DNA from 3 places in the Desulfitobacterium hafniense DCB-2 genome. Region 1 is predicted to be linked to each of the others. Evidence: riboswitches for the same ligand, from Rfam matches in the RefSeq annotation. Region 1 holds a riboswitch; each other region holds the start of a gene.

Evidence for each region. Region 1 has a riboswitch for glycine ahead of DHAF_RS24330 (alanine/glycine:cation symporter family protein). Riboswitches for the same ligand answer to the same signal wherever they lie in the genome.
Region 2: another riboswitch for glycine. It lies ahead of gcvT (glycine cleavage system aminomethyltransferase GcvT); the one in region 1 lies ahead of DHAF_RS24330 (alanine/glycine:cation symporter family protein).
Region 3: another riboswitch for glycine. It lies ahead of DHAF_RS05650 (ACT domain-containing protein); the one in region 1 lies ahead of DHAF_RS24330 (alanine/glycine:cation symporter family protein).

The regions. Positions count from the first base shown of each region.
Region 1 is NC_011830.1:5,204,116-5,214,703, forward strand. It holds gene DHAF_RS24315 (putative NPN-dependent ornithine cyclodeaminase) at 1-229, shown strand, start outside; gene DHAF_RS26240 (hypothetical protein) at 304-462, shown strand; gene DHAF_RS24320 (glutamine--tRNA ligase/YqeY domain fusion protein) at 500-2,122, opposite strand; gene rnk (nucleoside diphosphate kinase regulator) at 2,218-2,634, opposite strand; glycine riboswitch at 2,985-3,078, shown strand; gene DHAF_RS24330 (alanine/glycine:cation symporter family protein) at 3,250-4,632, shown strand; gene DHAF_RS24335 (VOC family protein) at 4,733-5,116, opposite strand; gene DHAF_RS24340 (MBL fold metallo-hydrolase) at 5,260-5,982, shown strand; gene DHAF_RS24345 (2'-5' RNA ligase family protein) at 5,979-6,527, opposite strand; gene DHAF_RS24350 (methyl-accepting chemotaxis protein) at 6,664-8,730, opposite strand; gene DHAF_RS24355 (thioredoxin family protein) at 9,112-9,438, opposite strand; gene eutM (ethanolamine utilization microcompartment protein EutM) at 9,551-9,838, opposite strand; gene DHAF_RS24365 (phosphate propanoyltransferase) at 9,859-10,500, opposite strand; gene DHAF_RS24370 (acetaldehyde dehydrogenase (acetylating)) at 10,502-10,588, opposite strand, start outside.
Region 2 is NC_011830.1:4,280,822-4,291,409, forward strand. It holds gene DHAF_RS20110 (TetR/AcrR family transcriptional regulator) at 96-707, shown strand; gene DHAF_RS20115 (L-2-amino-thiazoline-4-carboxylic acid hydrolase) at 947-1,600, shown strand; gene DHAF_RS20120 (phosphate propanoyltransferase) at 1,874-2,452, opposite strand; gene DHAF_RS20125 (hypothetical protein) at 2,569-2,778, opposite strand; gene gcvPB (aminomethyl-transferring glycine dehydrogenase subunit GcvPB) at 3,117-4,580, opposite strand; gene gcvPA (aminomethyl-transferring glycine dehydrogenase subunit GcvPA) at 4,577-5,917, opposite strand; gene gcvH (glycine cleavage system protein GcvH) at 5,918-6,304, opposite strand; gene gcvT (glycine cleavage system aminomethyltransferase GcvT) at 6,437-7,534, opposite strand; glycine riboswitch at 7,647-7,730, opposite strand; glycine riboswitch at 7,732-7,839, opposite strand; gene DHAF_RS26625 (sugar diacid recognition domain-containing protein) at 7,972-8,829, opposite strand; gene ileS (isoleucine--tRNA ligase) at 9,100-10,588, opposite strand, start outside.
Region 3 is NC_011830.1:1,212,188-1,222,775, forward strand. It holds gene DHAF_RS05605 (phosphoenolpyruvate synthase) at 1-1,018, opposite strand, end outside; gene DHAF_RS05610 (TetR/AcrR family transcriptional regulator) at 1,031-1,636, opposite strand; gene DHAF_RS05615 (PadR family transcriptional regulator) at 1,842-2,213, shown strand; gene DHAF_RS05620 (permease prefix domain 1-containing protein) at 2,200-2,859, shown strand; gene DHAF_RS05625 (hypothetical protein) at 2,883-3,446, shown strand; gene DHAF_RS26730 (methyl-accepting chemotaxis protein) at 4,303-4,806, shown strand; gene DHAF_RS05635 (hypothetical protein) at 4,922-5,539, shown strand; gene DHAF_RS05640 (hypothetical protein) at 5,613-6,248, shown strand; gene DHAF_RS05645 (flavodoxin family protein) at 6,361-7,014, opposite strand; glycine riboswitch at 7,214-7,304, shown strand; gene DHAF_RS05650 (ACT domain-containing protein) at 7,447-7,749, shown strand; gene DHAF_RS05655 (PFL family protein) at 7,761-9,128, shown strand; gene DHAF_RS05660 (cupin domain-containing protein) at 9,265-9,600, shown strand; tRNA gene DHAF_RS05665 (tRNA-Ala) at 9,654-9,731, shown strand; gene DHAF_RS05670 (hypothetical protein) at 10,055-10,246, shown strand; gene DHAF_RS05675 (Fic family protein) at 10,224-10,588, shown strand, end outside.

The DNA of each region.
Region 1 (10,588 bases):
CACCACCCTCATCTGCCTGGCCACCCAGCTCCATACCATCGCTGCCGGCAATATGACACCTGCTTATACCCAGAGGGATGGGCAGCTGCGTCCTGTCTACATCTATGCTGTGGATGTGGCGGAGTTCACCTTAAATAAGCTGAGAGATCGGGGGTCTCTCGAAGTCACCACCATCGTGGCCAATGTCCAGGACTTTCTCGTCAATGTCAATAATAATCTTAATGAATAACAACCCTATGCGAATGAAGCCAATTGCATAAGTTAAAACAGAAAAAGGCCCCTGGCCTAGAGGAGGAAAAAAGCATGAAAGTGAAGATTATCCAATCCCTTCGTCAGGAAGGGCTGGAGCAGAAAATGAATGCCTTCTTTCAAGAGCATGAAGGGAACATCGAAATCATTGAAATCCAATGGAAAGCTTTTTTAGAGCATTATGTAATGATCCTCTATAACGAGAAAAAATAGTCACGAATAAACCATCGTGACTATTTTTATACACTAATTATATAACGAAAGAGCTTTTTAAGGAAACAATTAAATTCAACACTAAGCTTTCCGGGGTGGTATAGTTCGGATCTACATTAAAGTAGCCGTGACGGGGAAACTGGAATTTATCCTGGGGTTTGGCCTCTTTCATATAAGGTTCCACAAACCCTTGCCTTATTTCCAGAGAATTGGGATTGATATAATCATCCTGAATTAACGGCTCATAGAGGCGAAACTCTGCCGGCACTGCCTGAGTGGCTTCCACCCAATGAATCGTCCCCTTGACCTTGCGGCCGGTAAATCCTGTGCCGCTTTTTGTTTCCGGATCATAGGTGCAACGAATCTCGATGATCTTGCCCTCATCATCCTTGATGACCTCTTCACACTTAATAAAGTAGGCATCCATCAAACGAACTTCATTGCCCGGGTAAAGGCGGTGGTACTTCGGCGGCGGGACCTCCATGAAATCTTCCTGCTCGATGTAAATCTCCCTGGAAAAAGGAATCTTGCGTTTCCCCATCTCAGGGTTCTCTTTATTGTGATCGGCATCCAGCCTTTCCACTTGGCCTTCCGGGTAATTGGTAATGACCACCTTCAAGGGACGGATGACCGCCATGGGCCGGGACACTTTGAGCTTCAGATCTTCCCGAATAAAGTGCTCCAGCATTTTGGAATCCACCACACTGTCCGCTCTGGCCACACCAATGGCTTGGGCAAAATTGCGGATGGCTTCAGGGGTATATCCCCGGCGGCGCAGCCCGGAGATGGTGGGCATTCTGGGATCATCCCAACCATCCACCACTTTTTCGTCCACCAGCTGCTTCAGCTTGCGCTTGCTCATCACCGTATTGGTCATATTTAAGCGGGCAAATTCATATTGATGTGGGACATGTTCCATCTCACATTCCCGAACGACCCAATCATAGAGGGGACGGTGATCTTCAAATTCTAAAGTACAGATAGAGTGAGTTATCCCTTCGATAGCATCCTCTAAAGGATGGGCATAATCATACATGGGGTAGATGCACCATGTGTCCCCTGTATTATGGTGGGTGGCATGGGCAATCCGATAAAGGACAGGATCCCGCATATTGATGTTAGGTGAGCCCATATCGATCTTAGCCCGGAGAACCTTTTCTCCGTCCTTAAATTCACCTTGACGCATTCTCTCAAAGAGCTCCAGGTTCTCGGCCACGCTGCGGTTGCGGTAAGGGCTTTCCTTACCGGCCTCAGTCAGGGTGCCGCGGCTTTTTCTAATCTCCTCAGCGGATAAATCACAAACATACGCTTTGCCCTTTTCGATCAGCAGAACGGCTCGCTTATGCATCTCCGCAAAATAATCGGAAGCGAAAAAGAGGTTGTCCCAGTCAAACCCCAACCACTTGACATCTTCTTTGATGGATTCTACATATTCAGTATCTTCTTTGACCGGATTCGTATCATCAAACCGCAAATTGGTTTTTCCTTTGAATTCGTCGGCCAAACCAAAGTTCAAACAGATGGATTTAGCATGCCCAATATGCAGGTAACCATTGGGCTCGGGGGGAAACCGTGTCGTGATTTCTTCTACCTTTCCCTCCCGTAAATCCTCAAGGATAATGCTGCGTAAAAAATTAGAGGATTTATTCTCGTTATCCACGAATACCAACCTTTCCTAGGGAATCTTATCTCCTACTGTAACGGAAGACCTCTCCAGTAGTGTTACCCGAATTCTCGTCCTTCACCCATTGCTGCTTATAAATGATAGTCTCCCGCAGCCTCCGGCTGATAAAGAATTTTTTCCACCTTAAAGCGGACGACACCACCGGGAACCTTCCAGTCGATGATATCTCCTTCCAGATAGCCCAGAATAGCCGTCCCTACGGGAGCAAGAATTGAAATCTTATCCTCCAGAAGATCGGCATCCTCAGGATACACTAAAGTATAGACGGTTTCTTCGCCTGTCTCCAGATCCTTCAGCAAGATTCTGGAATTCATGGTGATGGCATTCCCTGGGATCTTTTCAGAAGGCACCACATCCGCCCCATTTAACTCATGCTCAAGATCTTTTAAGTAATCCTTGTTTTTAGCGCTGCCAAACTCTCTTTCCTTATTGATAAGTTTGAGCAGACGCTCACGGTCCACAGCTGTAATACTGATCTTTCTACTCATTTCTCCTGAACCTTCCTTTTCTAATGATGAATAGCTAAATATAGAGCGACTATCGCCAGATAGCCGCTGTCAAAAGTTTATGTACTTCAAAAAAGGGAAAATCACTAAACCATTTTAATTATATACTATTTTCTATAATAAGTAAATGTTAGGCATATTCCCAAAAATAATTCTTGAATAAAATGGGAGCGGTAATTATAATTATAGATACAATTCCAGAAAATGCGGTGGCAATCTGGAATTTACGAAAAACTGCATAGGAATGCTGGATGAGATTTACGGGAGAAGGGCACGGCCCGCCGAAGAAGTTGAAACTTTCAGGTGACTGGAATAAGTCAGGGACCGTAAATTGACAGCACTCTGGAGAGACTCGATTAGAGCGCCGAAGGGGCAATACAATGACGTGTTGTTAAATCTCTCAGGCAAAAGGACAGAGAAGGAACAGGGACTGCTACAGAGCAATCTCTTACTTTTGTACCTATCGTCCGAATATTCAGAGTCAATCGCTAAGGATTGACTCTTTTTATATATAAATTGCCATCCTTTTTGCGGGAGGCTGCCGCAACGGAGATGTGCAGAGAGATGCGAAAAGAGAGATTAAAGGAGGAACACTCAATGGATGCCTTGCATAATTTTATCGTCTGGCTGAACGACTATCTCTGGGGCCCACCGATGCTTGCTTTGCTTTTTGGCACGCACTTATTCCTTACGTTTCGTACTCGTGGTATTCAAAGGCATATTTTTAAGGGGATCAAATTATCTCTTACGAAGGATCCTGATGCCAGCGGCGATGTGAGCCAATTCGGAGCTCTGACCACCGCTCTCGCCGCTACCATCGGAACCGGTAATATCGTCGGGGTAGCTACGGCCGTGGCTTTAGGCGGCCCCGGTGCCGTACTTTGGTGCTGGCTCACCGGGGTATTCGGAATTGCCACCAAATATGGGGAGGCCTTATTGGCGGTGAAATACCGGGTTAAAACCGCTGACGGCACCATGCTGGGCGGCCCTATGTATGCTTTGGAAAGAGGCCTGGGCCAGAAGTGGCTGGCTGTACTCTTCTGCATCTTTACTTCTATTGCCGCCTTTGGTATTGGCAATATGACTCAGGCTAATTCTATTTCCGGCATGCTGAATTCTCAATTTAACGTCAACCCTATCATTACCGGTCTTCTCTTAGCTTCCCTCACTGGAATTGTAATCATCGGCGGAGTGAAGTGGATCGCCCGGGTCTGTGAAAAATTTGTCCCCTTTATGGCGATTGCCTATGTCCTTGGTTGTATCATTATCCTGATTATAAACGCCTCCTATGTCTGGCCCGCCATTGTCTTGATCTGTGAATCGGCTTTCACCCCCACTGCAGCCGGCGGCGGATTCGTCGGTGCCAGTATCATCATGGCCGCCCGTTACGGGATTGCCAGGGGTCTTTTCTCCAATGAATCCGGTTTGGGTTCCGCCCCCATCGTCGCTGCCGCCGCTCAGACCAGGAATCCTGTCCGTCAGGCTCTCGTCTCGGCCACCGGTACCTTCTGGGATACCGTTGTCGTCTGCTTAATGACCGGTCTGGTCGTGGTCAGCAGTGTCCTTAGCAACCCGACCGCCGCCGAAGGGTTAAAAGGCGGTGATTTAACTTCTATGGCTTTTAGCCAGATTCCAGTAATTGGCCCTATCGTTTTAACCTTCGGGCTTTTGACCTTTGTTTTCTCTACCATCCTGGGCTGGTCTTACTATGGTGAAAGAGCTGTGGAATACCTCTTTGGCAAAAAAGGCATCCTCCCTTACCGCCTCCTCTGGGTTCTCGCTGTTTTAGCCGGTTCTTTGGTCACTCTGCAATTCGTCTGGGATTTGGCGGATGCAATGAACGCTATGATGGCTATTCCCAACCTTGTGGCACTCCTTCTTTTAAGCGGAGTTATTGTCTCGGAAACCAGGAAGTATCTATGGGAAGATCGTCTGGATGAAGCCTCTGATGAGCCCATCCCCGTCATTCAGAATAAATAAGCTCTCGGTGGAGCTCAGTCTGCTCAATGATAGTTTTCGCATAGATGACAAACTACGAGACACCTCTCCCTTGCGGAGAGGTGTCTCTCTGTGCCTTATCCTATCCCATAGAACTGGGGAGAATTTCTAGCCAGTAGTTATCCGGATCATTGATAAAATAGATCCCCATGGCTTCATTTTCATAACAGATGCAGCCCATTTTTTGATGGTGTTCATGAGCTCCCTGGAAATCATCCACCGTTAAGGCCAGATGAAACTCATTATCGCCCAGATTATACGGTTCTGTTCTATCCCTTAACCAGGTAAGTTCCAAGGCATGAGCGGTTACCCCATCCCCCAGATAAATAATAATGAATTCCCCGCTCTCCGGAGCTATACGCCTGACTTCCTTTAACCCTAATGCCTCTTCGTAAAATTTAAGACTTTTCTCCAGGTTCAGCACATTGATATTATTGTGTGTAAATTTAAATTTCATGGCCATCATCCCCTTCGTTTATTTTAGACACGCTTTCTTTTCCGAGAATTAATTATCGACGAAACTCTCTATTGTCTTGCATATTCATCCATATTATAGTAATTTTTTATAGAGAACACAATCTTCCGATCATTTTAGATGAGGTGATTTTTATGAAAGCTCCCCTCGAAAAGCTAGGACTTCGTATTGAGTATATTCAGCACAGTGGTTTCATCGTGGAAACCGATAGGGAGTTCCTTGTCTTTGACTATTATCAAGGTCAAGTCCAGTTGCCCAGCCATAAGCAGATCACTGTTTTTTCCTCCCATGTCCATCCGGATCATTACAATCCTGAAATCTTCCAGTGGCAAACCCACTATCCTAATACTCACTATATCCTCAGCTCGGATATCCAGGGCCATCCTCAACTGCCTCCAGGCCAGGAGAACCTTACTTTCTTATCCCCTTATGAAGAAGTTCATCAGCATGACCTGACCATTAGAACCTATGGGTCTACCGATGCGGGTGTTTCCTTCCTTGTGGAACTGGGCGCAAAGGAAAGGCTCCATCTCTTCCATGCCGGAGACCTTAACTGGTGGCACTGGCGTGGAGAACCCGAAGCAGATATTCTGTGGGCAGAGAAAATGTTCAAGGAAGAAATCGCCAAACTCAAAGAAGAGCGGATCGATATTGCCTTCTTCCCTGTGGACCCCCGGCTTGAACAGTCTTCTTGCCTGGGAGCGGAGTATTTTATTCAGGAGATCCATCCCCAAATCCTTGTCCCCATGCATTTTTGGGATGATTACCCCTCCATTGGCTCCTTTGTCGAAAAAATGACCGCTTCCCCTACAGCAATCTTAGACATCAAGCAAACCAATCAGTGCTTTGCCCTCTAAGCAGGGGATGGCGATCCGCTCAGAGGGAATTCACCCAGATACTCAATGGGATCCAAGGATACTATCCCTATGGATTCAATCATCACCTCAATAGAGCGAAAATCTTTTAAGATCTCTCCCAGCACCTTAGGAATATCCTCCACAGCCGTTTCCATGGAAAGGGTGCAATGGGGATGCCAGATCTGGGGTTTGTAATAGTCCCACCCCTGCTCCTGCCAAGCCGCCAAAGCGGCATGGAGCATTCCATGAACTTGAAACAGATCATGAGTCAAGTTAGGGGTCAAAAAGATGGTTCCTTTATGAAGAGGGAAAATCCCTACTTGAAGAAATACCAACTCAAAGGAAGGAACGGCTTGAGCCAGAGTCCCCAATATTTCCTGAGCCTTGGTCAAATCCAGATCATTATAGATAGCTAAAGTGATATGGGGCCGGCCATTGGTGCAGGACATGCATTTGCCCAGATTCAGGAGAGCTAATGACTCCCATAGCCTCATTATCGATTGTTCCGCTTCTTCATTGAAGTAGAGATTAATTGCATAGCTCATTCCATACCTCCCCATAGATTATTGCTTCCTTCTACTTTAAAACCCCCGCAGGATAATTGCAAGCCCTGGACAAAAAGCCAGATATTCCGCACCCGCGGGAATATCTGGCTTAACTTCTTTAGTTCTGACTTCTGAATTACACTTTGAACCGTTTGATTTCTTCTTGTAATCTGCTGACGCTTTCCTTAGCTCTGAGAATCTGCTCTTTAACTTCAGTGGATTTGATGCTTACTTCTGCCGACTGATTGGCAATTTCCGCCGTGCCGACGGCACCACTGTTGGCAGCTTGGGCTACCCCGCCGATGGCATCGGAAATATTTTGGATAGACACCAGAAGCTGCTCCGTGGTAGCACTGAAATCGGCCACCAGCTCATCGACGAAATTGGCATCTTCGCTGTATCGCTCTGCTACATCCAGCATGACTTGATAGTCATTATTGACATCCACAGACATGAAAGACAGCAGCCCATTGGAGCTTTGGGAGAGGTTATCGACAGCACTGGTTACCTTGGTGGTAACCTCCTGTATTTGCATAACCGCTCCTTTGGATTGTTCGGCAAGTTTTCTGATTTCCTCTGAGACCACCGAGAATCCTCTGCCGGCTTCACCCGCCCTGGCCGCTTCAATGGCGGCATTCAGGGCCAGCAGGTTGGTTTGCTCGGTGATCTGCATGATGGCATCTGTCAATAAATCGATTTGACTGACAACCTTGGACTCAACAATCGCCTTTTCCAGCTTGGCCTGGGTCTCGACAAAGATATCGGCGGCTTTCTTCTGGGCTGTATGGACATTTTTCTTGGTATCTTCCGCTCTCCGGGTGATTTCCTGGGATGAGACTGCCCCCTGTTGGGATTTGCCGGCGATCAATTGCACTGCTTTTTCAATTTCCTGGGTCGTTGCCGACATTTCTTCCGATGCTGCCGATGTTTCTTCCGTACTGGCCGCCACATCTCCGGTAGTAACAGAGATCTCTTCCAGGCTTTTGCTGAGATCCACTACATTATCCATGACAGCATGCACTTTTTCTTCGATAGCCACCGATTCGCTCTTAATACTGTTGACCAACTGCTTAATCGAATTCTTCATATGATTAATGGCGTTGGTGATAGCCCCCACCTCATCTTTTCTGGCCAGAAACCTTGAGTCGATTTCCTGGGAAAAGTCCCCGTTTGCCACAAGCTCCAAATACTGAGCCGACTTTTTGATGGGTGTGGTGATTTTATTGGCGGTTATGGTAATCAAAACCGTGGTGAGCAACAACATGACAACTGAGACTATGAGCATCATTAAGGCTACGCTGTTTGCCCCCTGGGTTAACTCACTTTCGGACATTAGGGAGGCTAAAATCCAATCTGTTCCATCAACTTTATGGGGATTAACTATGTATTTTGCTCCGTCAACCATGACATCAAAGGGGGTTAAATCATCAGACCCCAGCTTGTCCAGTCCGGCAATATTAATTTCCTCTAATTGTTTAAAATTATTTTCGGGGTTATTTCCATCGGCCAAAATGATTCCTGAAGTGTGAACAATCATAGAATAGCCGGTTTCCCCAGTCTTCATTGAGCTTAACATATCGCTTATGACAGACTGCTGCACATCAATTCCCAGGGTTCCGACCAACTTACCATCGGCATCTGTAAAGGAGCGAACATTGCTCGTAATCATGGTATTGGACATGGGATCAAGATAGGGATCTGTTCTGACAATGGCTCCATTGCCGTTTAAGCCGGTTTTATACCAGCCTTTCTCAGGAGGATAGAACTTCTCCACAGGTATGGGGACTTCCGGCCACTGCAGGTAAGAGCCCTCTTCCGTTCCGAAATAAACATACATTGTCCCCGGATGGGTGGCGGCATAATGCTCAAAAATTTCGTAAATTTCCTGCTCCACGCCGCCATTTTGCGAAGGAGTCATTTGCACCTTTTCCAGACTGTTGACGTATGACGTAATATTGCTCTCCGCCGCTGCCATAACCAGGGGATGAGTGGCCATCATATTGATGTCTCTATCAATCTGATCATAAAACACTTTAATGGCTTGCTCCGCTATTTTCATCTGTTCATTTGAGTAATTGATGTAATCTTCTTTCGATTGCTGAGTTACCCCATAACAAGTAATCCCACCAACTATAGCTAAGGCGAGTAAAACAATTATGATCGAAATGGTTAAAAATTGGGTTCGAATACTCTTGAATTGCATCACTTAATCCTCCATATTAAAAATTCCAGCGGTTGCTGGCCTAAGTTAAGGCGACGCGCGAACTATTCTGACAGCCGTTACCGTCACACAGGCCCTTGGGATTGCAGCAGCCAACACTTATGCCGGTTGCAAGTCCATGTGAACACTTTCAAAAATTATGGTACGGATTTTTCTATCTATACAATGATTGCACTGGATAAACGAAGACATGGAAAAATGTGCCTCAACATCCTTCAAAGGAGGGAGGCACGCTACTGATTGGTCAGGGCCTGTTTATACTGGAGTCTATTCGCGCGGCTAGGTGCCTAAGTTCGGCTGATCCTAAAGAATTTTTAATGAATACTGCAGGAAAGGCTTTTTTCTTCCACTTATAGCTTATGCTTAGTCTTCAAGCACATCGGCAATCATCTGTTCAACCTCATCATCTTCCACATCGCCGGCCATTTTTCCCTTGTATTCCCCATCTTTGAAGTAAAGAATCTGGGGAACGCCTTTTAATGAGAATCTTTGGAACAGTGTTTTCTCCTCTTCCACATCAACATAATAAAAGCCAAAACTTTCCTCATAATTTAGGCGCAACTCTTCCAATACCGGAGTAACCTTTTGACAGACATGACAGTTTTTCCTTGAAAACATCACTAAGCAAGCTTTTCCCTCATCGTAAATAAGTTGCTCAAACGTATTGGTATCCAGCTTTTCCAGGGACATTTTTTACACTCCTCATTTTTTAATTCTTCTGTCACCTTGATTCAAAACAGACGAAGGTCAAGGTCTCCAAAAGAGAGCGCAGACCTTCGTCCTGCCGGGTTTCTTGCTTGTCTTAACCTTCTTTTTTAACAGGGAGGATCATTTCCACGTCACTGTGGGGACGGGGAATGACATGGACGGAAATGAGCTCGCCAACCCGCTGAGCGGCAGCAGCACCGGCATCGGTAGCCGCCTTGACAGCGCCTACATCTCCTCTTACCATTACGGTTACCAAACCGCCGCCGACAAATTCGCGGCCGATCAGATATACATTGGCGGCTTTAACCATAGCATCTGCGGCTTCAATAGCACCTACCAAACCTTTGGTTTCGATTAATCCTAAAGCTTCTGTTTTACTCATGATTGTTTCCTCCTAAAATTTCATTTTATGATGGTTATTCTCGAAGTGGGTGTGAGATCCATCCCATTGGCTTCATCTGTGTCGATATGACACTCAAGCTGGGAGGTGTTATTGGCTCTGATGGCTACATTGGCGTAAGTTCCTCCACGCAGCCCGTTTATTTGAATCGTTACCAGCTCTCCATCCCTTACCCCAAAGCGTTGGGCATCCTCTAAGGACATATGAATGTGGCGCTGGGCAACGATAACACCTTGGGAAAGAAGAACACTTCCTTTGGGGCCTACAAGGGTCATTCCCGGAGTTCCCTGCAGCTCTCCGGACAGTTTTACAGGGGCTTTGAGACCAAGCTTGAAACAGTCTGTTCTGAGTATCTCCACCTGGGATTCTCTGCGCTCCGGTCCAAGGATGCGGACATTTTCAATCGCCCCTTTAGGCCCGCAGATCGTCAGGGTTTCCTTGCAGGCATATTGCCCCGGCTGGGACAAATCCTTGATCCTGGTCAATGAGTATCCCTCACCAAACAAGGTGTTCACATCTGCTTGGGAGAGATGAATATGCCGGTTGGATATCCCTACAGGTATGGAGCAATCCTCCTGGTGGATATTCGCCCCCTCTTTGACTGCTTCCAGCAGAAGTTCCACTAAAGCGTCATACTTTCCCACTTTAGCAGTCACCCCTTTGTTTCAACAGGGACATGACTTCATTGACCAGAGCCTGAATCCGGTCTTCACTGACAGTGCCGCCGGAGCC
Region 2 (10,588 bases), 920 kb from region 1:
GCAGAAACAGGCGTATATCTTGACAGGAAAAAAGGATTGCATTATACTGATAACATCGTTATCGATAACACGGTTATCTACGTGGGAGGGATGTCATGTCATTACCCAATTGCAGCATTGATCCTAAGATATTGGTCAGCGCCAAAGAAGAGTTTTTGCAAAAGGGATTTGCCGAGGCTTCCTTGCGGGAAATATGCCAAAAAGCCGGCGTCACCACCGGCGCTCTGTACAAAAGATTTTCCGGAAAGGAGGAATTGTTCGCGGCCGTACTGGAACCTACTCTGAAGGACATCAACGCCTTAAGCGAAGCCGTGGAACAGAGTAATTATGAGCACCTGGAACGGGCAGAAATGCAGGCGGTGTGGGATATGTCGGAAGCAACCCACCAAAGATGGATCGAGTTTCTTTACTCCAGATACGACGGCTTTAAGCTTCTTTTGTGCTGCTCCGCAGGCTCCGTATATGCGAATTTTTTGAATGATTTTGTAGCTGAGAACACCAAACATACCCTGGCCTTTGTGGAAAAAGCCTTTGCCCGGGGGCTTACAAAAAACCGCATTGACGAAGATGAGCTCCACATCCTCCTGACGGCATATTGGTCCACCCTGTTCGAAACGATTATCCATGATTTTTCCAAAGAAAAAGCGCTGCACCATTGCCGCATCATTACTAAATTTTTTAACTGGCAAGCTGTTTTAGGGTTTTGAACCTTAAAGCACGAGACCGAACATGCCAAAATTTTTTAACATAAAAGTTAGCATTCACTAACTAAAACTCCCCCCAAGGAGGAGAATAAATAAAAAAAAGGTGTCATAGGGAGCATTCTGTCCTATGTCAGGCCCTGCCGGGGGAAGCCGGCGACAAGCTTTCCGGCAGGGAGCGCAAAGGAAAGATTTTTGTCAACGGACTGGCGCTTCATTAACGTGAGATGAGGAGAGGAACGGCAATGAAAGAAACCTTCACCTATGATATGCAGGCAAGAATTTTGTTTCTTATGTTTAGTAAAAGGGTTTTCGGCTATCTTACCGGCATCCTGGGAAAAGAAAAAACAGCTTTGATCCGCAGAAAAGCGAAGAAGGAATATCGGGAAATGCTGCTCAGAACCCCTTCGGTGGGCGGTAAGGATAACATTTTCCGCTCAGGTCTTATCATGGCTGCGATGTTTTTTGCGGTTTATAAGGCAGCGAACGGCACCATCAGCGAGCAAATGTTCGGGGAAATGACAGATCATGCGGCACATACACCGTTCTTGCTCAAATCCTATTCCCAAAAGGATGCCTTTTCCGAAAAAATGATGCGCCAAAAAACCATCGCCGCGGAGCGTTCGCAGAAACGGGAATACAGTACGGATTGGGTCTTTACACATGAAATAAAAGGTCCGGACGAGCACATCACCACGTTTCGTCAGTGCGCCATATGCGAGCTTGGAAAACGCGAAGACTGCTTTGCTCTCGTAAAATATATCTGTAACATTGATTTTATTACCTATGACCAAATGGGAGCGAATCTGATTCGCACCCAAACGCTGGCCGACGGCGATGATGTATGCAGATTTCATGTTGTAAAAAAAACGAATGTCCGTCATCCCCCGAGCCGGTAAAGATGCGTGCAGCACCTCTTCACCAGCTCCTCGCCGTACGTGATCAGCAAAACAATTTTCCCTCCGGGCGGCGGTTCGCAAGCAAAGGATTTTCTATTTCCGCTTCATACACGACCACCGGAACGCATAGCGTTTTATTGTAAAAAAACCCGTCCCAGGACAAGAAACTCCTCTTCCTGTGACAGGTTTATTTTATTAGCGTTGTTCTCATTCGAATAGTATACGTACAGCATCCCTATTGCCTCATTACCAATGGGGATGCCGAGTGAGTTCTTACTCGATAATAACGTCCAGCAAATCCCCATTTTTTAAACCAAAGGCATTGCCTTCGTCCGTATCCACATGCATATCCAGCGCATAATTGGGGTTTACCCGAATCAATACCCGTTCAAAGACCCCGGCCCGTGGCCCGGTGACTTGGACCTTGACATGATCTCCATCTTTTAAACCGTATTTTTCAGCATCTTGCGGAGTCATATGAATATGGCGGGCAGCAATAATGGTTCCGGCTTCGATCTGCACTTTTCCGGCAGGGCCAACCAGCTCCAAACCAGGCGTTTCGGAAAGATCTCCCGAATCCCGGACCGGGGGTTTGACGCCAAGCTTAAAGGTGTCCGTGGCTGCCAATTCCACCTGGGTTGCTTTGCGGGCAGGTCCCAGCACCCGGATATTGGCCATGGTGCCCTTTGGCCCCACCAGGGTTACCGTTTCTTCACAGGCGAATTGACCGGGCTGGGATAAATCCTTGGTCCGGGTCAACTGATGTCCGGCACCAAATAAAATTTCAATATGTTCTTCAGAGAGATGAACATGGCGATTGGAAATTCCTACGGGAACTTTAAAGGTTTGCATTATAATAACCTCCTGGTTTAGATTTTGCAAGCTTCTCGTATGCACATTGATTAATTATACTCCACAATTCGGCAAAAATCTGTATCTGAAAATTGTTACTTTGGCTTAAGGGTTTTTTAAAGGGTTTTCTTAGCCTTTCCTAAAGCTGCTTGGGGCATTACATGTTGTTCTGGAAGAGAGGCGAAAGCCGAGTCTCCAGGATTTTGCTTTACACCAGTCGCTCCATAAGCTGCGCGGACAAAACTACCGCTCAAGCCCTCCGCTCCGAAAGGTACCCCGCCAAATCGCTCCTGCTCAATGGCGGGTTGGAAACGTCCTGTTTCCAACCTTTCTCCGCTGCATGCTTTTCGCGAAGTTTTGTTTCCGCTCGCTTAAATTCGCTTCCTTTCATAAAGCAAAATCCTTGGGCTGCTTTTCGGGTTTGTGCATGCAAGGTTTTGTAGGATAAGTTACCGATCCAAGCAGCTTTTTCCGTCTTTACCGACGCCGCTTAAGCGGCATGGTCGGGTGTCTTGGGAAAGGCTATGGGAGCTAAGAGAGGCCTTGAAGATGCCCCCAAAAAAGTATCGAAAGATCTCCCGCCAAAAAAACGGCAGGGAGATCTTTTTACTAATCATAGCCTTCTGATTACTCACTAATGGCTGCTGCTATGGCGACAAAGCCCTTACTGCGGTTTCCGCCAGCGCAGATCGGGTTTGCGGGCAGCCCCTGTTTCATCCAAACGGGTTACCAGGGTATCATGGGGGGCATTTTTCACCATTTCCGCGTCCTGCTTCACTTCTTCAGCGATTTGGATCATCACTCGGGCAAATTGCTCCAGAGTTTCCAGGCTCTCAGTCTCTGTAGGCTCGATCATCATGGCCTCTTCCACAATGAGGGGGAAGTAGATCGTCGGGGGATGGTAGCCATAATCCAGAAGCCGCTTGGCAATATCCAAGGTATGGATGCCATAGTTCTTGAGATTTTTGGGAGTGATGATAAACTCATGCATGCACACCCGGTCATAGGGCAGGTGATAATGCTCTTTCAGGATGCTCATCAGGAAGTTGGCGTTGAGGACGGCATTTTGAGAGGCGGCTTTCAGCCCTTCTCCGCCTAAGGCCCGGATATAGGCATAGGCCTTTACCAGGACTCCGAAATTAGCCTGAAAAGCTCTTACCCGGCCAATGGAGAGCGGACGGTCCTCATCCCATGAGTAACGGCCCTCAGGGGTCCGGATTGCCACGGGTTTAGGCAGATAGGGAGCGAGGAATTCCTTCACCCCTACCGGGCCTGACCCTGGGCCCCCGCCGCCATGGGGAGTGGAGAAGGTCTTGTGCAGATTAAGATGCACCACATCAAAGCCCATATCCCCGGGGCGGGCTATTCCCATAATGGCATTGGCGTTGGCTCCATCATAATAGATCAGGCCCCCCACAGAGTGGATGATTTCAGCGATTTCCAGGATGTTTTCATCAAATAATCCCAGAGTGTTAGGGTTGGTCAGCATCAAGGCAGCCACTTCATCATTGGCCACCTGGCGCAAGGCCTCGATGTCCACCCCTCCCCGCTCATTGCTGGGCACCTGAACAATGTCATAGCCGGCCATGGCCCCTGTGGCCGGGTTGGTCCCATGAGCGGAATCGGGAACAATAACCTTCCTGCGCTTAACATCCTGACGGTGGTCATGGTAGGCCTTGATGATCAGAATCCCGGTCATCTCCCCATGGGCACCGGCAGCGGGCTGTAATGTAAAGGCATCCATGCCGGTAATCTCGGCAAGTTCCTCCTGGAGTTCAACCATCAAACCCAGGGCACCCTGAGTTAATTCTTCCGGCTGATAGGGATGAATCTGACTGAAGCCCGGCAAGCGGGCCAGTTTCTCATTAACCTTAGGGTTATATTTCATGGTGCAGGAGCCTAAAGGATAGAAACCCGTATCCACTCCATGATTGAAGGAAGAGAGCCGGGTGAAGTGACGGACCACATCCACCTCGGAAACTTCCGGCAGTTCAGGTTCCTTATCTCTTAAAAACTCTTGAGGAATCAGATCCTCGAGAGGAATTTCCGGCACATCGCAGGAGGGCAGGCTTACCCCTGTTCTCCCTTCCCTGCTTAGTTCAAAAATCAGCGGTTCCAAGGCTCTCATTTTATCTCCCCCATTCCGGCCACCAGCCTGTCAATATCTTCCTTGGTCTTGGTTTCCGTTACGCAGAAGAGAAGATGCTGATCCAGCTCAGGGTAGAAGCGGGAAAGCTCCAGACCGCCGATGATCTTATGGCTTAAAAGAGCTTCATTGATTTTGCGGGGACTGACCTCAGTCTTGATCACAAATTCATGGAAGAAAGGACCTTGGAAAGCAAGGCTCATGCCGGGAAGCTTGCCAATCTCCTCAGCCCCGTAATGGGCCTTCTGCAGATTAAGCCTGGCCATCTCCTTTAATCCCCGTTTTCCCAATCCCGAGAGATGAATGGTAAAAGCCAGGGCACAAAGGGCCTCGTTAGAACAGATATTGGAGGCTGCCTTTTCCCGGCGGATATGCTGTTCCCGGGCTTGCAGAGTGAGCACATAGCCCTTCTTGCCGTTTTTATCTTTGGTGGCGCCTACGATCCGCCCCGGCATCCGGCGTACATATTTTTCCCGGCAAGCCAGAAACCCCAGATAGGGACCGCCGAAGTTCAGGGGATTGCCAAAGGGCTGACCCTCGCCGACCACGATATCCGCCCCCAGCTCCCCGGGAGATTTAAGCAATCCCAAAGACACCGGATTAACCGCCATCACCAGCAGTCCGCCCTTGGCATGAGCCATTTGGCCGATCTCTACAGCTTTTTCGATCATACCGAAGAAATTAGGGCTTTGGATCAGAACCGCCGCCACCTCGGTATTCAATGCTTTTTCTAAAGCCTCAGAGTCTACAGCTCCCTCCTGATAAGGGATCTCCAGGATTTCCACCCCCCGGGGAAGCAGATAGGTCCGGAGGACCTCCCGGTATTCCGGATGAATCGTTTGAGGCACCAGGACTTTCTTTCTCCGGGTGGCGTCACAGCTCATTAAAGCTGCTTCGGCGAGGGCCGATGCCCCATCATACATGGAAGCATTGGCCCCGTCCATTCCGGTCAGCTCACAGACAAGGGTCTGGAACTCATAGATGGCCTGCAAGGTCCCTTGGCTGATCTCCGGTTGATAAGGGGTATAGGCCGTATAGAACTCCGAGCGCAGCAAGAGCTGATCCACATAGCTGGGGATAAAATGCTCATAAGCCCCCGCTCCCAGATAAGAGGTATACTCTTCCACCGTTTTATTCTCTGCAGCCAGCCTGCCCATATATTTTACCAGTTCCAGCTCAGACAGCCCTTCCCGAATCTTCAATTGGGCCTGGCGCCGAACGCTTTCCGGGATATCCGCAAAAAGCTCTTCAAGGGAGCCCACGCCAATCCGGGTGAGGATCTGTTCCTGCTGGTCCACCGTGTTCGGCACATAATTCATTTATTGGCCCTCCTCCGCAAGAAACGCCTCATATTCCGCGGCTGATAAGAGTTCATCCAATACCGTCAGATCATCCACTTCCACCTTAATCAGCCATCCCTCACCATAAGGATCATCATTGAGAAGTTCCGGAGAATCCAGCACCTCTTGATTATAATCGATAACCTTGCCGCTGACCGGAGCAATCATATCCGACACGGCCTTGACGGATTCAACGGTTCCAAAGGCCTCCCCGGCCACCACCGTGGTATCGTTATCAGGCAGCTCCACAAAGACCACATCTCCTAAGCTGTCCTGAGCGTGAGCCGTAATCCCCAAAGTCACAGTATTTCCTTCGACCTTAGCCCACTCATGAGATTTGCTGTACTTTAATTCTACTGGATTCATACTATCATCCTCCTTATTTTGCGGGGAAAAGGAACAGGTCCCTAACCCCATTTAATCGTGTTTTTTAACATCCCCAGTGCTCTGCAGCACTTAAAACCTGCCTTGCCCGGCGAGGACGATTTTCGCACCGCTTTACCCCTGCCGTTTGTAGAACAGTGAAGGAATAATCCGGGCTTTAACGGCTTTCCCACGAATGATCACATCCAAGGTTTCCCCTATTTGAGCATACTCCGGGGGAATCAAGCCAAGGGCAATGTTTTTGTTTAAAGTAGGTGAAAAAGAACCTGAAGTAATAAAGCCGATTTCTTTACCCTCTTTCTGAAGGGGATAATGGGAGCGGGCTATGCCCCGTTCGATCATTTCCAGGCCTACCAACTTTCTCGGCACTCCCTTTTCCTTCTGGGCTGATAACGCCTCTTTACCGATAAAGTTATCCTTCTCCAGCTTGACAAAAAACCCTAGCCCGGCCTCCAAAGGTGTGATATCCGGCCCCAGTTCATTGCCGTATAAAGGCAGCCTGGCTTCAAAACGGAGAGTATCCCGGGCGCCCAGACCAATGGGCTGAACTCCCTCCGACCCTCCAACCTCGAGAATTCTTTCCCACATCCGGGGAGCATGCTCGGGAGGCAGGTAAATTTCAAAGCCGTCTTCCCCGGTATAACCTGTCCTGGAAATCAGGCAAAGGACTCCGTCCACTTCCCCATGCTTAAACCAATAGTAGTTGATCTGTGCTAAATCCATACTTGTCAGCTTTTGCAGGATTTTCTCCGCCCAAGGGCCTTGCAAAGCCAATTGGGCAAAGTCCCCGGAGCGATTTTCCAGACTTATTTCGAAGCCCTCAGCTTGAGCCTGCATCCAGGCAAAATCCTTATCCGTATTGGAGGCATTGACCACCAGCAAAAAATGCTCCCGGCTATAACGATAGACCAGCAGATCATCCACCACACCCCCAGCAGAGGTGCACATGGGGGAATACTGAATCTGGTTATCCTGAATTCGCGACACATCATTGGTCAATAGGTACTGCAAAAAAGCAAGGCTATCCTTTCCCTTCAACTCCACCTCACCCATATGAGAGACATCAAAAAGCCCCGCTTTGCTGCGCACGGCCTTGTGCTCCTCAATGACTCCGGCGTATTGAACCGGCATTTCCCAGCCGCCGAAATCAATGAGCTTCGCACCGGCCCGGCGGTGCTGCTCATACAGTGGTGTTCTTTTTAGTTCCGTCACTTAGGACACCTCCCTAGAATTGAGTATTAACCAAAACCGGAAAAAACATTATTGAACATAGGGAAAATAAAGAAATGGGTAAAATAAAAAACAGAGAATAGCACGTCGCGCTACCTCTGTCCTTTGACCTGAGAGATTTACCCTTTGCTTGCGGGCTACCCCTTTGGTGTTCTCCGCTGAGAAGCTCTCCAGAGTTTCGTCTTCCAGCAGTACTTTTGCCTGAGAGTTTCCCTTTCTGAACAGGCGACATTCAGGAAGTTTCTCCTTCGGCGCTCAGGATGTCGAGTCTCTCCTACTGGAATCATTCGAAGCCATATGTATTTTTACCTGATATAGATTGACTATATTTACCTGCTTTTATTATAGTCAGCAAACCGATTTTCGTCTACACAAATATCCCATTTCTATGAAATAATTAAATGTACAATGATTATTTCTTACAGCTTGTGGGCCAGCTCGTTTAATTCAGTGCCGACCTGCTGCAGCTCCTCCACCATCTGAGCAATCTCCTGAGTGGCCTTAGCTTGTTCTTGAGCTATGACATTGTTTTGAAACACCCCATTGGCGATCTCTTCCATGGTATCCTGAAAGGTGCTCAGCAAATTATTGATTTCATTGGCTGAACGGTTGCTTTCATCGGCCAGCTTGCGCACTTCTCCCGCCACTACCGAGAATCCTTTTCCTTGTTCTCCGGCACGGGCCGCTTCAATGGCCGCATTAAGCCCTAAAAGATTGGTCTGCTTCGACACCCGGCGAATGAATTCGGTGACACCTTCCGTGGCCTTAACATGCTCTTTGGCATTCTGGGCTACCGTAGCCACAGTCTGGCTCACCCCCGCCACCTCTTCCGAAGAAGCCGCCATTTCCTGGATAGCCCCAGCCGCTTGTTCCAGAGCCTCTCCCATCCTCTCCACATGAGCCTTGAGAACCTCTTTCAGCTCCTCATCCCGGAGTAAAAAAGCAATCATCGCCGCTGTGACCTTCGCTACAGGACTAACGCTATCCAAAGGGCCGGCCACGCCAAAGGTCCCCAGCTTTTCCCCCTCGAGGACAATGGCAATGTTCATGCCTTCCCGTTGTTTTCCCTGAGAATTCATTTCATCTTCCGCAGTGATTTTAATGTCTTGGATAGAGGTCGTCATGATGCGGTGTGCACCCGCATGGGCAATGCCAACCCGCTGTTTAGCCGAATCGGCGATAATGGTCCCCGTAGCGTCACAAACAATGCCATGAAACCCACTTTCGGTATAAATCAAATCCACAATCCGGTTGGCCAGACTTTCTGTAAGCCTCATTCTCTTCACTCCCACCTCTGCAGGTCTTAATTTGAGCATTTAATTCAAAATCCCAGAAGAAAATCAAGTGCAATTTAGTACCTGATCCTAAAAATTAGACAAATAAATCCACTGGTTTTCATCACTAAATATAATACTAAGTATTCAAACTATTGTCCATGGATTTGCCCTTAATAATAAACGTTATCGTTTTAGATACATTAAACAAGACTTGAGCAGATGGTACCGCCCAAGTCTTATTTAATGGAAATATTGAAGAAATGCTATTTTTTAGAGATGGCTTACAACAGAGGCACAGCGGGGGCAGAGGGTGGGATGCTCCTGATTCTCCCCAACTCCTGTATCGTAAATCCAGCAGCGCTCGCATTTTTCTCCTGCCGCCGAGTTCACGGCTATACCGAAACCAGCCAGGTCTTCTGCCATGCTCAGGCCCTCAGGCTTCTCTTCGCCTGCACTATGGAGCTGAACTGCCGAGACGATGAAGATTTCCGACAGATTGGGAATACCTCTTAAGAATCCTTCCAGCTCAGCATTGGGATACAGGTCTACCTGAGCTGTCAAAGGATGGTTGATCAATTTATCCTGACGGGCTTTTTCCAAGGCTTTTGTTACCTCGGAGCGGACCGCCAACAGAGTATCCCATTTTTTCTCCAGCGCTTCATCCAGCCATTGCGGAAGGGCCTCGGGCATTTCCTCAGTTTGGACATGGGAACCAGCGGGCACCCCTGGGACATAAGGCCAAATCTCATCCGCCGTATAGGTCAGCACCGGCGCCATCAAGCGTACCAGGGCATTGAGAACATCGTAGAGCACGGTCTGAGAGGCGCGGCGCAGAGTGGAATTCTTTCCTTCCACATAAAGCCGATCTTTCACGATATCCAGGTAAATGGCGCTTAGTTCCACAGCGCAGAAGTTATGCACCGAATGATAAACCCAGTGGAATTCGTACTTCTCGTACCCCTGCAATACCCGCTGAGTCACTTTGCCCAGCTGCAGCAGAGCCCAACGGTCAATCTCCGGCAAATCCTTGTAAGCCACCCGGTCCTTGGCCGGATCAAAATCATTGAGATTGCTCAGCAGGAATCTTAAGGTGTTGCGGATCTTGCGATAGGCTTCGGACATTTGCTTCATAATCCGCGGTGATACCGCCACATCGTTCTTATAATCGGCGGCGCACACCCAGAGTCTTAAGATATCCGCCCCCATCTCCTTCGTTACCTGCAGGGGGTCCACTCCATTGCCCAGGGACTTAGACATTTTGCGTCCTTTTTCGTCCACCAGGAAACCATGAGTCAGAACTGCCTTATAAGGAGCTTTTCCATAAGCGGCTACCGATGTGGACAAGGAGGAGTTAAACCAGCCCCGGTGTTGGTCCGATCCTTCCATATAGAGGTCGGCGGGCCAGGCGAGCTCCTTCCGTTCCATCAAGACGCTGGTATGGCTGGTTCCGGAGTCGAACCAAACATCCATGATATCTGTCTCTTTGCGGAAAGACTTACCACCGCAGGCACAGGTGAATCCTTCCGGCAAAAGTTCGGCGGCGGGACGGAGAAACCAGGCGTCAGACCCTTCCTCACGGAAGATCTCCTGAACCTTGGCAATGGTCTCATCGCTAATGATCTCTTTCCCGCAATCCTCACAGTAGAAAATGGGAATGGGAACCCCCCAGGTCCGTTGCCGGGAAATGCACCAGTCTCCCCGATCAGCTATCATGTTATAAATACGGTCCTTGCCCCAGGAAGGAATCCATTGCACCTTG
Region 3 (10,588 bases), 1.3 Mb from region 1:
AGGAAACATAGACATGCAAGGCATCATCTTGGGGGAGGGGCGTGGGGAGAGGATAGAGGGAGGTGATGGCCCGGCTCTGCAGAATGCTCAGAGTCGGCGAACCATCGGCAGAAAGCCCGGAGCTCAGGCACCACTCGATGTCCTGGGGGCAGCCGTAGTGCTGTTCGATAGCTTTACCAAGTTCGGCTAAGTCCTGAATCAGAGAGTCATCAAGAACTTGACGGGTGGCTTTTTCCCCTGTGATTGCCACTTTTTCGGTTCCGCCGCCCGGGACGGGCAGGATAGCCAGCTTTTTCTCGGCGATGGATTTGCTCTGAATCTGGCCTGATGCTTTATTAAAGGTATAGATATCCGGTGAGACAAGTCCGGAGACAAGAGCCTCCCCCAGGCCATAGCCGGCATCGATGGAGATAAGACCCCGGTGTCCGGACACCGGATCGGCAGTAAACATAATTCCGGATACTTCGGGAAAAATCATCTTTTGAACCACCACGGACATATAGACCTTTTCCTGGTCAATGCCGTTTTGCATACGATAGAGGATGGCTCGATCCGTAAACAGCGAGGCCCAGCAATTGCGAACAGCATCCAGAATTCCTTCTTCCCCCTTGATATTCAGATAAGTATCCTGTTGACCGGCAAAGGAGGCGAAAGCCAAGTCCTCAGCGGTGGCGCTGGAACGGACGGCATAGTAGTGTTGTGCCCCTGATTTTTGCAGAGCATGGAGGACGGCTTCTTTGACAGACTGGGGAATCTCCGCCATCCTGAGTCTTTCCCGAATGGCTGAGCCAATGGTCTTAATCGTCTCTAAGCCGGCGTCTTTAATGGTTTCAGCTATATAGGCAGGGAGGTTATTGGCCCTAAGGAACTCTTGGTAACTTGCGGTGGTTACGCAAAAACCATAGGGTACAGGAAAGCCTGCTTTGGTCATTTCTCCAAGGTTTGCTCCTTTTCCGCCAACGAGTGGCAGATCCCTTTGATCAATATCATTAAAGAATAAAGTGTAATGCTCTTCCATAACGTGACCTCCTTAAGCTTTAGCCCCACTTAAAAGCACTTCAATGAGCTGCTCCCGCAACTGCTCCAGCTCTGCAGGTTCCTGAACAAACTGGCAGGAGATGAAATAATTTACGGTGATAAGCTGAAAATTCCTGGCTAAAACCAGAGTCGGGATGTCCTTCCTCACTTCCCCGTTTTTTTGAGCTTCGGCAATCATATTGAGAATGACCTTCTCTAACCCACTGCGGTGGGGATGATTGAAAGGATTGGCTGAGGGAATATTAAAAAGGGTCTGCATCCTGAAACTTAAGTAGATGGCTGTCAGCTCCGGATCTTTGCCGAAAAAATCATGTCTGAAATCCAGCAAGAGCCGAAGCTGTGCTGCGATTCCTCTGTGCTCCTTGAGTTGAGCCTCCATCTCCTCGCCGAAATCCATGATGGCAGATTGAACATAGGCACTGAGTATGGACTCCTTATTTTCAAAGTAGTTGTACAATGTGCCTTTGGAAATATCGGCGTTTTCAGCGATTTCTTCCATAGAAGTTTCCGGGAAGCCTTTCGCCCTGAATAGTTCCAGGGCACAGTGGATGATGCTTGATTTGGTTTCTTCTTTTTTGCGTTCTCTTCTATTCATCATGTCTCGGTAAAGCCTCCCTAATGATTATATACTATAGTATATTTTTATCCTTATGACTAATATTATACTATCGTATAGAAATATTAACAATAATAATAGTGCAAAAAATAACTGATGAAAAAATAATTGATGAGAAAGTGTCTGTCATATTACTTTGACACACATAGTAATGTGTGATACGTTATATATCAAGAGGTGAGAGTCTATGGCAGCAACAATTTCTACCGATCTTATTCGTGGGCATACGGATACCGTTATTTTAAATGTTTTGCGCCAAGGGGATAGTTATGGCTATGGGATCTATAAGACGATAATTGAGCTCAGCGGCCATCAATATGAACTGAAAGAGGCGACTCTCTATACAGCTTTCCGGCGCATGGAACAAGAAGGTTGTATCGTTTCCTATTGGGGAGACGAAACCTCCGGCGGCAGAAGAAAATATTACCGGATTACAGATAAGGGTTTGGAAACTTACGAGAAAAATATCAAGGATTGGTGCCTGGCGAAAAAGATATTGGATAAGTTGGTTCTTAATAGGATAGATCAGGAAGGAATGGGTGGACATGAGACAGACTGAACACGAGTTGGAGCATAAAATCTCAGCCTATATCGACGCTTTATTCGCCGGAGTGGGGGCAAGTCAGCAGCTCTTTGATCTAAAGGAGGAGATAACGACCAATCTGAATGAGAAAACCTTAGACTATAAAAATAGGGGGATAAGTGAAGACCAGGCGTTTAAGGAAGCGATCGTGTCCTTAGGGGATTTGAGCGGTTTGGTGGCGGAGATGCGGCAGATTGGCCAGGATAAAGCAAAACAAGCCGTTTATTCCACCATGACGGCAAGAATTTCTCTCGCCGGAACTATAGCAGGGTCGCTGATAATTTTATTTGGATTTTTTAATGTTGCTATGTTATACTTCATGAAGCTGGATGCTGTTAGTATATCAGGGTCAGGAATATTTATCGTTGCCGGTGGTGCCCTGCTGACATACAGCCTATTGACCAGAGAAACCCGCCAAAAGTATGCTATGAATAAGATAAGAGCAGGGCTTTATGCTTTGTCGGTGGGACTGCTGCTCTTTGGTATGTTTTCGGCTGCAGTTGCCGGATTTGCTACAGGGGAAGTGTTTATTGCCATAGCTTCACTGATGATGTTTTTTCTCGTCGGCTTTGGTGTGTTCCTGTTTTTGATTTTGACCGGACCGGATCGCCGTAAAAGATAGTAACTGCGGAGGTGTTTCGAACCTTGTATGTTTATCTTGTGTTTTCGAAAACAGGCACATGGCTTTCCAGGGTTCTGACTCTTTTTACTGGGGAAAAATATGTTCATACATCCATCAGCCTTGACCATGACTTGAAAACCATGTATTCTTTTGGACGGGTTACGCCCAACAATCCATTTTCTGCCGGCTTTATTAGAGAAAATTTTAATAAGGGTGTTTTTTTAAAAAAGAGCAATTGCGAATGTATTGTTTACCGGATAAAAATCAATGAAATTCAACACGCGATGTTGATCAATGAACTGTCTCGGTTTATAGCAGCCGACCAATTCTTAAGATATAATTTTCTAGGGCTGTTTACTGCCGCCATGAAAATCCCCATGCGCAGAGAAAATCACTACTTCTGTTCTCAATTTGTTTCTGAGCTGCTCATGAAGATTAATTTATTGCAAAATCCGTTTCCGCCGGAACTGACTAAACCCATGGACTTGTATCACATCGAAGGTAAAGAAGAAATTTATCAAGGATTTACCTGGCAATTTGGGGCAGCATCTTTAGGGAGTGCTAATCGGGGGTGTGTTGCGAAATGAACTATTTCATTGCGCAGCAGCCCCTTTTTACGTGGAAGGTGTAACCTCATTTATTTTAATCGTTAGCATTAAAAAATCATATTGAAAGAATAGAGGACTTTTGCAGAGAAATGTCAAAATTGTGTATACATTAATCATTGTGGTTACTTTCACATGATGGGGGTGGAAAATGAATAATCGCTTAATGAATATATCTACCATCGGGAGTTCCCAGGCAGTCGCTGATGAATTGCACCGAGTCACCTCTCTATACTTTGGACATAAAGTCCAGATGAGAAACAAATATTATATCAAAAAGGTTCCGGCCAATTTAAACGACGATCTTTATATTGTCCTTCCCACAAGGGTGGAGGAAGCCTCTAAATATGTGGTCAGACAAAAGATCTTCCCTCTGGAGCTCGTTCCCGAAGACCTTTTTTACATAAGAGTTGCCCGCCTTCCCGCAGGAGCCAATGTGGTGATCTTTAACAATAACGGTTCCCAGGCCAAAGCCATAGAGCAATACCTTCATGAGCATGAGGTCGACCATGTAAATTATAGTCTTCTCCCATTTACTGAGATGACTAATGATCAGGCTAAGGAAATATTGCAGCAAGCTGATTACATCGTTGGCATGCAGGGCTATGTAGGGCCTAAGGGAGTTCTCTGGACTCATTACGGACAATACTTTGATAAACATAGGGTATCTATTATCGGATTTAATCGGGCCATTAAACCTGAGGATATACTGCATCTGACCGAAAAGGTGGTAGAATTTAATTTTAATCAAATACTGTCCAACACCCAAGGGATCAGCTTTGACTTAAATGCTCATATTCAGGAAGTTATGAGTTCAATGGAAGGTATCGTGAACTTTATGCAGGATACGAATTCAAGTATCCATGAAGCCCACGACCGCATCCAGAGGCAAGTGGAGCGTATCGACGAAACCATTGAAGTTACCAATGATCTCAATACCAATACCCAGAAGATTGATGAGCTGATTAATACCATCAAACAAATATCGGATCAAACCAATCTGCTGGCTCTTAATGCAGCTATTGAAGCAGCTCGTGCCGGAGAAGCGGGGAGAGGCTTCGCTGTGGTCGCCGATGAAGTAAGAAAGTTGGCGGAAAGAAGCAAGCAATCCATCCAATTCATCCAGCAGCTGGTTGCCAATATAAAACAAACCAATCATCGCACCGTTCCTTTGCTCCACTTCTTAGCCGGAGAAATTAAGGACATGGATGGAATTATTAACAAAATACTCAATAGCTCCACAATCAATCAAACGGAGGCCAAATCCATATCGGAAGCCTTGAATCGTGTTACGAAGATCAGTGAGCAACTGACCAATGAGTTTATAGCCTTTAGTTTCTAGTGATTTGAATTCCAAAAAACGGATGAAGAAAATCGTCAGATAGAAACATCCCCTCCCGTCTTATATACCAGTAGCAGCTATGATGCTTCGAGGTATTGGAATGGGAGGGGATTCTATGTTTAAATTTAAAATTTCTAGAACTTTGATGTTGGGGATGTGCTTGACTCTGGCCGCTTCCGCTCCGGTGTATGCAAGTGAAGACAGAGATATGGGCCAGGTTTCAGGTGTCCAGCCGGCCCTGGCGAGCATGATGGTTGAACCCAGTGATCCGGTGGTAAGCCCTGGGCAAGAAGTTGATCCGGCACTGGCGGAACTGAACAAAGGGATCTATCAATTTATCTTCGAGGAACATCGCGGTGAGTTCGGGGACAAGGGGTTTTCTGTCACTCATACCGGCCTTATGAGTGATTATGTAGAGATCGGCATTCAGCCTTATAGTGAAGAAAGTGCTCAATATCTTTATGATAGGTTCGGTAAGGAAAAGGTGAAAGTGGTTGAAGGGGAATTCGCTTCGCCTTTAGCCGCAGCTGCAGGCGGAGCTGAGCCGGCTGTGAATCCTCTGGCTTCCGGTGGGGAGACAAGGAATGAGGCGCAGGCGGAGGGTGTTTCCGCTAAAAGTGACGAGGCTCAAGGAGAAGGTTCCGACGCTATGCTTTATGGATTAGGTGCTGCGGTAGTTCTGGGAGGAGGGGCTTTTGGAGTAAAGCGCACTCTTTCCCGGAGCAAAAAATAATCCCAGTGAAAAGAGTAAAAGAAATGGGGATGGAGATACTCTCTGTTAAGAAGAACTACCGAGGTGATGCACAGTGTTTAAGAGATTCCTGATTATTTTGGCTTCAGTGCTTTTACTGGCGGGTTGTGCGGCCAAGACGCCCCAGGATCAAAATGCTGATCTGGATAAACCCGGGCAGCAGGTAGGGACGGATTTGCCGGTCGGGGACCAAGGACAGACAGGCCCTGGTGTAGGACAAGGTAACGAGACAGAACAAAGTGCCAGCCTGGGAAACATCCATCTGGGCGATCCCTTCAGCCAGGCAGAGAAAATCTTAGGCAAGGACTATCAAGAAACTTTCTATGATGAGCCTGGGCATTTCCCTGAAGCCTGGTACAGCAGAGAGTATAAGCAAGGCATCAGGCTCATTGTCGGAAAAGATTCCGGCAAAGTGCTGGAGATTGACGCTATTGCCGCGGACTTCGCCACCAACCTCGGTGCCAAGGTAGGAGATACCGCTGAGAGAATTAAGGACGTGTATGCTGACAAATACAAACCCTTTGAAAGCAGACATGGTGAAGGACCTCTGGAAGGCTTCTATCTGCTGGAGGATGGTCAGCTCATGATCTTCGACTATAACAGGGAAGATAACCAATTGGTCAATACGAATGTGAAGCCGGATTCTAAGGTGGAGATGATCAGGTTGACCCAATCTCAATATCTGGATTAAAGGCGATAAACAGGCGAAAACGCATCCGCAATTTGGGATGCGTTTTTGTTTGGAAACCAATCCGCCAAACCATAATATATTAAAAATAGGGGAGGGAGAGAGTTTTCACGATCTATTCAGCATTACGCCCGGACAGCCTGGCTCCCAGGTCAAAGGCTTGCCGGCAATCCTGAGGGAATCGCTCTTGGCGCACCTGGGCTTTATGCTGCTCATTAAATCGAGAGGCTTCATAGTTGGAGTAGTTGTCAAACTGATAGGTATCTGTGGCCAGGAGATATTCGGAAGGTCCATTAAGGAGTTCGAGGCTGCGGGCATTGGCTTTAAAAACCGCTTCGTAACCAAGCTGAGGCAGGAAATCTTCGGGAACATTCATCGTGTAGATAAAACCTGAGGCCACTTTTCTTGGGAAAAAAGTACGCTGGCCTTCATTATAGGAAAGAAGGGAGAAAAACAGCCGCTCCAGGAAGGAGCGCATTGCTCCGGTGACATTGCCAAAGTAAATGGGCGAACCCAGCAGCAGGGCATCGCACTTCAGCACTTCTTCCAAAAGGGGGGTCAGCTCATCTTTAAGGACACAATGCCCTATCCGGCTGGAGTTCTTGCGTTTGCACCCAAAGCAGCTGATGCATCCTTTATAATTCAGATCATAAAGATGAAACAGGTCTGTTTCGGCACCTACAGATTGCGCTCCTTCAAGGGCTTTATGCAATAATGTAGCCGTGTTCCATTGCTTGCGGGGGCCGCCATTAACAGCAATAACCTTCATAGTCAATACCTCAACTCCTTATGTTAATGGGTTTGCTTAATTGAGCAGTAATTTACCTTCACTTCTATTATATTAGGGAGAGTCTTAAAAACAAAGGTTTGCAATTATGAGCAAGGATGTTTATAATACTGAAAAGAAGTGAATAACTGGATGAGGTTTTCAGGAGAACAGGGTAAGCTAACCATGATGAACTGAAAACGGACAGAACTCTGGAGAGTTCCGCAAGGACGCCGAAGGGGCAAGACAGCAAAGCTGTTCAATCTCTCAGGCAAAAGGACAGAGCGCATAGTTTGTGAACGATGCTAAGGCAGGCGATAACTGCCAATAAGCGGGTTCGCAAATGCTCGTGTACCGGAGTCAAACTTAAGATTTGGCTTTTTTTTATTGGTGAAAAGAAAGGAAAAAAACAAAAAAGAAAAGGGGTAAAGAAAAATGAGCTTAGAACCAACCCGTGATACGTCCAATCGCGTGATTATTTCCATCTTAGGCAAGGATCAAATAGGAATTATCGCCTGGCTGACCGGGCGCTTAGCTGAAAAATCCATCAATGTCCTGGATCTCAGTCAAACTATTCTCCAGGGTTTTTTCACCATGATTATGATCGTGGATGTTACTCAATCCACGGCCTCCTCCTTAACCGAGCTCACCAAGCAATTGCAAAGCGAGGGAGAAGCCCGGGGCTTAAAGGTCAATGTCCAGCATGAAGATATTTTTGAATTCATGCATCGAGTATAGGGGGGATTATAGTGAAAATGCATCTGGCTCCTCAGGAAATACTGCAAACCATTGCAATGGTGGAAAATGAGAATTTAGACATCCGTACCATCACTATGGGCATAAGTCTGTTGGACTGTGCCGGAGATGATGTACAACAGGTGGAACAAAAAATCTACGATAAAATTACCCGTCAAGCTGAGCATTTAGTCAGTGTAGGGGAAAGCTTAGCCGCTCGTTACGGCATTCCTATTGTCAATAAAAGAGTCTCGGTAACTCCGGTGGCCCTTTTAGGCTCCAACTTTAATCCCGAAGAAATGGTCCGCTTGGCTAAAGCCTTAGACAGAGCGGCCAAGACGGTGGGGATTAACTTCCTGGGAGGTTTTTCCGCCCTCGTTCAAAAAGGCTTAACCAAGGGAGACCGCTCCTTAATTGAAGCGATTCCCCAAGCCTTGGCGGAGACAGAGTTTGTCTGCTCCTCGGTGAATATCGGTTCCACCAAATCCGGAATCAATATGGATGCTGTGCTGAGGATGGGGGAAGTCATCCTGGACAGCGCCCGGCGGACAGCGGCTCAGGATGGCATCGCCGCAGCCAAGCTCGTGGTCTTCTGCAACGCCCCGGAGGATAATCCCTTCATGGCCGGAGCCTTTCACGGCGTGGGAGAGCCGGAGGCGGTGATCAACGTGGGGGTCAGCGGTCCCGGCGTCGTTGCCCATGCCGTCAAGAAAAGCCCCCAGGCGGATTTGGGAGAACTGGCCAACCTCATTAAACGAACCTCCTTTAAGATTACCCGCATGGGAGAATTGATTGGCAGAGAAGCTTCCCAAGCTTTGCAGGTTCCCTTCGGCATTGTGGATCTTTCCCTGGCACCGACCCCGGCTGTGGGAGACAGTGTAGCAGAAATTCTTGAGAACATGGGACTGGAACGCTGCGGCGCCCATGGGACCACGGCTGCTTTAGCCCTGCTTAATGATGCGGTGAAAAAAGGAGGAGCCATGGCATCCTCCCATGTGGGCGGTTTAAGTGGAGCCTTTATCCCTGTCTCCGAAGATGCAGGCATGATCGAAGCTGTGGAAGTCGGCGCCCTGAGCATCGAGAAGCTGGAGGCCATGACCTGTGTTTGCTCGGTGGGATTGGATATGATCGCTATCCCCGGAGATGTGGAGCCGGAAACCATCGCCGGGATTATCGCCGACGAGGCTGCTATCGGCATGATTAATAAGAAGACAACCGCGGTACGGGTGATACCGGCCATCGGCAAAAAGGTGGGGGATCGGGTTGAGTTCGGCGGACTGCTGGGCAGCGCCCCGGTGATTAAGCTGAACCCCTTCTCTTCCCGTGAATTTATCCGGCGGGGCGGCAGAATTCCTGCCCCCATAACCAGTCTATCCAACTAAAATTGTCCTTTGCTGAAAAAGAGAATTGGAAAGTGATTCCAATCACATTTTTTTAGGGTAATTCAGGTTAGAATAAGTCATAAGCAAATGATTGAATCATAAGCAAATGGCCTGCAGGAAAAAGGGGGATTTTATAATGGCACAAATTATGAAAAATATTGAGTTTTCCCAAGTTCTGGACCTGAAAGAGCTGATTACTTACCAACAGGGACAAGTGATCAGCCGCACCCTTGCTCAGACTCCTATCGTCAGCATTACCCTGTTTTCCCTGGATGAGGGGGAGGGAATCAGCACTCATACCACTTCGGGAGACGCCATGGTGCAGATTCTGGATGGCGAAGCGGAAATCACCATCGGAGATAAAGTCTTGATCGTGAAAGAGGGAGAGACCCTGATCATGCCCTCCGACGTTCCCCACGGTTTGGAAGCCAGGAAACGGTTTAAAATGCTTTTGACGGTGATTAAGTACTAGGAATAATATTTTGATGAGGCAGACGCGGGAGCCTGTCTCTTAGCTAAAGACGTGGGGATGTAGCTCTAGCACTGTGGGAAAGCGCTTGCCTCGCATGTAAGAAGTCGTGGGTTCGAATCCTATCATCTCTATCATGAAATAAATGACGGTATAATATCTGACCATTTTTAGGTATGTTCAGATTTATACCGTCTTTGTTTTATTAACAGATATGTCTACAAAAAGCATAAAACGAATTCTTAACCATGCCAATAATATCGGAGTTCCTGTATTAAAAATGGGAATTATCTAGTGATGCAGATAAGCTAACTGCTATAAAGATAAATTAACCAGTAAATATGAACGCATAATATTCTGGCATATCTTTCGACTAGTGTAGCTCTTATTGGTTTAGCCTGGATTATTGTTTAAGTTTTAAGTAAAAATATGGTATAATAAGACGAGGTGGTTTTAGGTGAGAGATTTAGAAAAATTAATTGATGAGGTTAACGGCTCCATGGCGATGGAAGGAATGCCACTTACGCAGTCTGATAAGGATAGAATCAGATATTGTGCAGGAAATGATAAATTGGTTGAGAAAACCATAGCTGAACTCGTTAAAAAGCATACAGCTGCCCACGACTATGACCATGAACAACAATTATGATTACAGTTATGAATGGGATCACAAATATTGCTATCCCCATTCTAATGTGCTGATAAACAAGCTGAGAATTGAGGATGCGGAAAAACTGCGCATAGCAGAAAGAGAAATCACCTCTTTGCGAATTGCAAATGCCAAATTAAACGTTATACGAGGTGATTTTGATCTGCTTCATTTGAAAACGATCCACAAGTATGTATTCGGCGATGTTTACGAATGGGCTGGCAAACTTCGATGCGTTAACGTGGCAAAAGGCAATATGTTCTGCAACTATCAGTTTATTGAACCAAATGCCCATATACTATTTCGGAAATTAAAAGAAGAAAACTACCTTAAAGACGTCCC